DNA from 2 places in the Thioalkalivibrio sp. ALMg3 genome. Region 2 is predicted to be linked to the other one. Evidence: riboswitches for the same ligand, from Rfam matches in the RefSeq annotation. Region 2 holds a riboswitch; the other holds the start of a gene.

Region 1 (3,410 bases), on a different contig from region 2:
CCGCGTGCGGGCGCGTTCGAGTTCTTCGCACATCAGGGCGGTGCCTTCCGCGATGCGTCCGGTATGGCGTTGCAGGAGCGAAGGGGGAATGAAGAACAGATTGTCGCGCTGGACCGCGGTCATATCCTCCCATTGGCCCCAGGCGACCACCCAGTCGGGGCGGTCCTCGCCCATGCCGCCGCCGATGATGACCTCGGGGTCGGCATCCAGTACGGCTTCGCGGCCAATGCGTGGCACCAGGCGGTCGAGATCGCCGAACACGTTCACGCCGCCACAGACGGCGATGGCCTCGGCGATCAGGTGGTCGTCATTGACCGTCATCAACGGTTGCTCCCACACCTGATAGAACACGCGAATCGGGTCCCGGTCGCCGTACGTGGCGCGGAGCGCGTCCATTCGGCCCAGGAAGTCCTCTGCCGCGGCCTCGCCCTGGTCATACGTGCCGGCGAGCGTGGCCATGCGCCGCATGCTCGAGGCCACACCCTCGAAGCTGCGTGGTTCCGATACGTACACCGGCAGTCCCAGTTCGCGCAGGCGTTCGACCTGGGAGGCGGAGTTGCCGCTCTTCCACGCGATCACCAGATCGGGGTCCCTTTCCAGTACCCGTTCCAGGTCAATCCGGCTGTAACCGCCAATCCGCGGGATGGCCTCCGCCTCGGGCGGATAATCGCTGTACTGCGTTGCGCCCACGATGCGGTCCCCCGCACCCACGGCAAACAGCACCTCGGTGATGTGCGGCGCCAGGCTGACGATGCGCTCGGCAGGCTGCTCCAGATGGACCTCGCGGTCATCGTCGTCGGTGACCGTGATTGAGTCCGCCATTGCGATCAGCGGGGTTGAGAGCAGGCCCAGGAGGCAAGCGAGAAGTGGAGTTCGGGAAGTCCAGAATTGCATGATTTTACAGTCGCATTGGATTGGTTGTTCAAGCGCCTTCGAGCCGGCTGGGGAGCCGCCACCAGGCGCTGGACTAGCGGGGCATCATAGCAGCAAGCCTGGGGCGCCTCGGAGCGTCAATTGGTCGGCAGTGGGCTTGCCGCGTATGATTGGCGGCTTGCTACCAGGTGCCCGGGCGACTGATCGCGCGGGTTAAACGGGAAGTCGGTGCAGGCGCGAGATCCTCCGCAGCCCCATTCCGACGCTGCCCCCGCAACGGTAAGCGAGTGGGTTCGAGGGGTGCTTCCGCAGGCCGCTCGGACCTCGACAAGTCGAAAGCCACTGGGCCGAACGCGGCCCGGGAAGGCGACTTGCCGCCCCGGGTTGCCGGGGCCTCGCGAGCCCGGAGACCGGCCTGGACGATGTTTCTGCGACCGCGCGGTGGGCGAGGGTCGGTAGGTGCGGGCCCCTGTGGCCACACCCCGATCCCTCTGCATCCGCGTCGTGTCCCCCTGACGGTAAGCCGATGCAGTCCGAGTTGCCCGCCAATGAGAACCCTTCCTGCCCGGGCGCTGATGCCGGGGGTTCGGGATTTGCCCAAGATGAGCTTGCGGCCGTCTATCGCGTGATCGCGGAACGCCGGGATATGCGCCATTTTCGGCCGGACCCGGTCGATCCAGCGGTGTTGCGGCGGCTGCTCGAGGCGGCGCATCGCGCGCCGAGCGTGGGCTATATGCAGCCCTGGCGCTTCCTGCGCATTACCGACCCGGCGGTGCGCGAGGCGCTCCACGCCCACGCGGCGGATGAACAGGCGCGCACTGCGGAGGCCTGTGGCGAGCGCGCGGCCGACGTGCATCGCTTGAAGCTGGAGGGCATCCGCGAGGCGGGCGAGTTACTGGTCGTGGCCCTGACCGATGGCCGCGAGCGCTACGTGCTGGGCCGGCGGACGCTCCCCGAGATGGACCTCTGTTCGGCCGCGTGTGCGATCCAGAACCTGTGGCTGGCCGCCCGCGCCGAGGGCCTGGGCATGGGCTGGGTTTCCCTGTTCGATCCGGACTGGCTGGCCAATCGGCTGGACATGCCCGAAGGCGGGTACCCCATTGCCGTGCTGTGCCTGGGGCATGTCGAGCGCTTCTATGACCGGCCGATGCTGGAAACGGCGGGCTGGGACAGCCGCCGCCCGCTGGAAGACCTGGTGTTCCAGGATCGCTGGGGTGCGCCGTGCGAGCTGGCTGCGTCCACGGACGCCCGGGAATCCGCCGCGCGTCCGGATGGGCCATCCGGAGGTGGCGACACATGAGTACCTTTCTGATCCTGATCGGCGCCCTGATCCTGGACCGACTGTTTGGTGACCCACGGCGGTTCCATCCGCTCGCCGGATTCGGCCAGCTCGCGGCCTGGGCCGAATCCCGCTGGCATGCGCCCAGTCGTGTACGCGGAGCGCTCCTTCTCGCGGCGCTGGTCCTGCCCTGGGTGGCGCTGGCCGCACTGGGCGCCTCGCTGGCCTGGGGCTGGGTTCTGACGCTGGCGATCCTGACGCTGGCGATTGGCTGGCGCAGCCTGGACGAGCATGCGGAGGTGGTGGCCGAGGCCCTGGAAAAGGATGACCTGTCTGGGGCGCGCACCGGTGTCGGCATGCTGGTCAGTCGCGACACGGCGGCCCTGGACGCGCGCGGGGTGAGTGGCGCGACCATCGAGTCGGTGCTGGAGAACGGCAACGACGCGCTGTTCGCCACGATCTTCTGGTTCCTGGTGGCTGGCGCACCGGGCGTGGTGGCTTATCGCCTGGTGAACACGCTGGACGCGATGTGGGGCTATCGCAATGACCGGTTTCGCTCGTTTGGCTGGGCCGCCGCGCGCCTGGACGATGCGATGAACCTGATCCCGGCCCGTCTCACGGCGCTGGGCTATGCCCTGGCCGGTCGTGGCCGGGACGCGCTGCAGTGCTGGCGCGAGCAGGCCGCCGGCTGGAAGAGCCCGAATGCGGGGCCGGTGATGGCCGCGGGGGCGGGTGCGCTGGGCGTGGTCCTGGGGGGGGCGGCGCCCTATGGCGGGCAGCGCGAGTGGCGACCCCGCCTGGGGATGGGCCGCATGCCCGACGCGGCAGGCATTCGCCAGGCGGTTGCGCTGCTGGATCGTGCGCTGGCCATCTGGATGGCCTTCATTGTGGCCGGGGTGATTGTCGTTGTCCTGTTCTGAGGCCCAATCGATGCAGACGCCGGAGCCGAAGGCACTGATCCAGGTGCACGGGGGTGGTATCCGTCAGGCGGCCGCGCGCTACCGGATCCCCGAGGCCGACTGGCTGGATCTCTCCACGGGCATCAACCCGCATGGCTACCCCGCGGGCGAGCTGCCGCCAGGGGCCTGGGCGCGCCTGCCGGAACCGGACGACGGCCTGGAGGCCGCAGCCGCCGCCTATTACGGGACCGGGGCGCTGTTGCCGGTGCCCGGTTCCCAGGCCGCGATCCAGCTGCTGCCCGCGCTACGGGAGGGCCCTTCGCGCGTGGGCATCCTCGAGCCCAGCTACAACGAACACG
Region 2 (3,410 bases):
CTGCAGCCGTTCGGCGGCCTGGCGGTAGGACGCCTTGTACTCGGCGAAGTCTGGGTCCGCCCAGGCCGCGGGCAGGGCTCCTGGATCGCCGTCCCGCGCTGGTGTCTCGCGGTCGAACCAGGTTTCGATGTCGGCGGCCCGCCGTGCCAGCTCGTCGGCCAAATCGGGCAGACGCTCGGCGAACGGCGCGTCATAGCGCAGGATCTGCTCGATGCTGCGGTAGGTGGCCGAGGTGCCCCGCATGCTCTGCTGGCGGAAGCGCTGGAAGGCCTCGGTGGCGTCCACGCTGGCCGGGTCGTCCAGGGTTTCTTCGTAGCCTTCGCCCCAGGGGCCCGGCATCGGGACGGTGATCTCTTCGGCGCCCGTGGTCCCCGCCGATGCGAGCAGCAGGGCCAGCGGGAGGCCGGTCGTCAGCGACCGCCGGATGGATTTCGTTCGATTCATGGTGGCTCTCCCTGTTCGCGTCAGCCGTGGCGTGTCAGAAGCGGAACTGGTGCTGCAGGTGCAGTTCCCAGTCCGAGCGGTCGGCGTCGCGGTCCAGCCACATGAGCTGGGTCTTTTGCCGCTGTCCCCGGTGGTACCAGTTGAGCCCGGCGCCCCATTCGCGCTGCCAGCGCTCGTCGCCTTCCAGGTCGTCGCCGGCGTCGTGGCGCAGCACCGCGTGGCGAGCGGCCACCTCCAGCCCGTCCACCGGCAGCGACTGCGCGAGTTCGAGCTCGGCACCGAGGTCGTGATAGGACGACGCATGGTTCGGGGAGACGTCGCGGCGGAACGCGGCCAGCGAGAGCGAGGTGTGGCCGAACTTGATCACCGCGTCGGCGGTGGCGGTGACCCAGTCGGCCCGCTGGCGGTCCACCGTATCTTCCAGTCCGCGGCTCCAGTCGCGCAGGTGGTTGCGGTCCGCTGCCTGAAGGCCGGCGCCCAGCGCCACGGTGCGCTCCACGGCGCGGCCGAGGGTAGTGTTGTCGCGCGGGATCTCGCCGACCGGTGCCCAGGCCCCGCGGGCACTGAACAGGTGGCCGGAGGTGGCGGGGCGGTCGTTACGCTGGTCCAGACGGCCACGGCCGTCGAACACCCCGGCGGCCCAGGCCCAGGCTTCGCCGTCACCGCCCAGTAGGGTCACGCCGGTATCGCGCCCGGCGGGGACCTCGAACTGGTTGCCCGGCACGCTGAGTTCGGTAAACAGGCGGTTGGGTCCGCCGATGTCGCGCGGCATTCCGAAGGGTACGGTGAACTGGCCGAGGCGCAGGCCCAGATTGTCGCGGAACGCGTACTGCATCCAGATGTCGCGCATCGAGAGTTCGCCGCTGCTGAAATCCGGCTGCAGGCGAAAGCGAAGATCCGGGTGGAACAGAGTCCCCTGGGTGTCCAGCCAAGCGCGGCGGAAGTCGAACTCGCTAGTGGAACCGTCCGGGGCACGGGCGTAGCTGTAGCGGCCCTGGATCAGCGGATCCAGTGTCACCTGCAGGCCGTCTTCCGCGTCGCCGAACTCGAAGTTGGCCTGAGCCGGAGCGATGCTCGCGGCCGTCATCAGATACAGGGTGGCCAGGACCGGGATGGCATGTCGCCCCGGTCGGAGATGGGTATCGTTCATTGTTGTGGTGCTCCCCTAAGGAAACACATGACCCATGTGCCCGTTCGCGCACATGGGTCATGTGTTTCCCTGGCGCGCGACCCCGCACGCCGTGGATGAAACGACGCCACAGGATGGGCTGGGAGCAGGGGAGGGCCGATCGATGAGCACGCCGGTCCTGGCCCGCCCGGCCGCCCACCGCGGCGTCGGTGTCCTCCAGGCCGGTCTCCGGACTCGCAGAGTGGATGCGCGCTGCATCCAGATGCGGATCGCCTTCCCGCGGGCATCCTGGGGATGCGCCGCAGTGGCATTGGATCCGCCCAACTCCGCCTACCGTTGCGGGGGCAGTGCCGGGCTTGCGAACGAGAGTTCGCGCACCGGCTTCCCGATTATCCCCGGCCAAAACAGGCCGGGGCACCTGAAGTCAAGGCGGACCCTACGGTGCCTCCGTTTGAGGGTCAAGGGCGCGTTGAGGCGGGATGGCGGGGGTATCCTTTGATCTGGATCAACGGAACGCGCGATTTTGATCGCGTCCGGTTTCCCGCGTGGGTAGGGTGGGTTTCAGGCGATCTGGACCGAGTCTAGATCGGTTCGAGCCGACACCCATTCCCCAAGGGAGACCTGCCATGAAGACACTTTCCGGATTTCGAATGACGGCGCTCGCGGCGTGCGCGGCCGTCGCCATGGGGGCCTCGGCGCCAGCGCTGTCCGATACGGACTATTCGCAATATCGCGATGTGTTCGAGCCGTTGCCGGCGCTGCCGCCGATCCCGGCGGACAACTCGATGACGAAGGAGAAGATCGAACTGGGCAAGATGCTGTTCTTCGAGCCGCGCATTTCCAGCTCCGGCGTGATCTCCTGCGCGACCTGCCACAACCCGGCGCTGGGCTGGGCGGACCGTATCCCGCGCGCGGTAGGGCATGATGGCCAGGTCGGCGAGCGCAATACCCCGACGGTATTGAACTCCGGCTTCTTCACGGCGCAGTTCTGGGATGGCCGCGAGGACGACCTGGAAGGCCAGGCGCTGGGTCCGATCCAGGACGCGATCGAGATGGCGATGCCGCTGGAGGACGCAATTGAGCGTCTGGAAGAGTTCAACGAGTACCAGGAGAAGTTCCAGGCCGCCTATCCGGACTATGACGGTGACAACGTGATCAATGCCGATCACGTGGCTCATGCGCTGGCGACCTTCCAGCGCACGCTGAACACCCCGAACTCGCCGCTGGACCGCTGGCTGGTCGGGGACGAGGGCGCGATGAGCGAGCAGCAGATGCGCGGCATGAAGCTGTTCGCGGATAACGGCTGCGTCGCCTGCCACCGTGGCCCGGCACTCACCGACAGCCACTTCCATCGCATCCAGGTGCCGGGCTCGGAAGACGAGGGCCGTTACCTGGTGACCGGAGAGGAGAGTGATCGCTTTGCCTTCAAGACCCCGACCCTGCGCAACGTGGCGTTGACCTATCCCTACATGAACAACGGCGAGACCGCGACGCTGGACGAGGCGATCCGCATCATGGGGCAGGAGATGCTGGGCATGGAGTTTAGCGACGATGAAGTCGCGGACCTGGAGGCCTTCATGCACGCGCTGACCGGTGACATGCCGCAGTTCGAGATCCCGTCACTGCCGTAAGCGACCGGTTGCCACTGGCGATGACAAGCCCCCTCCGGGTCCGGAGGGGGCTTTTTTGTGCCGCCTATTCGACGGTGATGGTGATCTTGTCGGAGGTCACTGGCGGGTCGAAGCTGAGGTGGCGGTAATCCATGAAGAGCAATTGCAGGGTGTGGGTGCCCGGTTCCAGTTCGATCTCGCCTTCGGTCTGACCGCCTCCGAAGTGG

What was found. A riboswitch is a leader RNA that binds a small molecule or an ion and turns the genes downstream of it on or off. The one in region 2 is predicted to bind cobalamin.
Region 1: another riboswitch for cobalamin. It lies ahead of bluB (5,6-dimethylbenzimidazole synthase); the one in region 2 lies ahead of F622_RS0104140 (porin).

What each region holds. Positions count from the first base shown of each region.
Region 1 is NZ_KB906220.1:254,818-258,227, reverse strand. Features, by position in the region: gene F622_RS0103345 (cobalamin-binding protein) at 1-822, opposite strand, end outside; cobalamin riboswitch at 1,043-1,307, shown strand; gene bluB (5,6-dimethylbenzimidazole synthase) at 1,400-2,173, shown strand; gene cbiB (adenosylcobinamide-phosphate synthase CbiB) at 2,170-3,072, shown strand; gene cobD (threonine-phosphate decarboxylase CobD) at 3,083-3,410, shown strand, end outside.
Region 2 is NZ_KB906221.1:58,523-61,932, reverse strand. Features, by position in the region: gene F622_RS0104145 (cytochrome c) at 1-444, opposite strand, end outside; gene F622_RS0104140 (porin) at 479-1,594, opposite strand; cobalamin riboswitch at 1,775-2,010, opposite strand; gene F622_RS0104130 (cytochrome-c peroxidase) at 2,224-3,204, shown strand; gene F622_RS0104125 (DUF4399 domain-containing protein) at 3,269-3,410, opposite strand, start outside.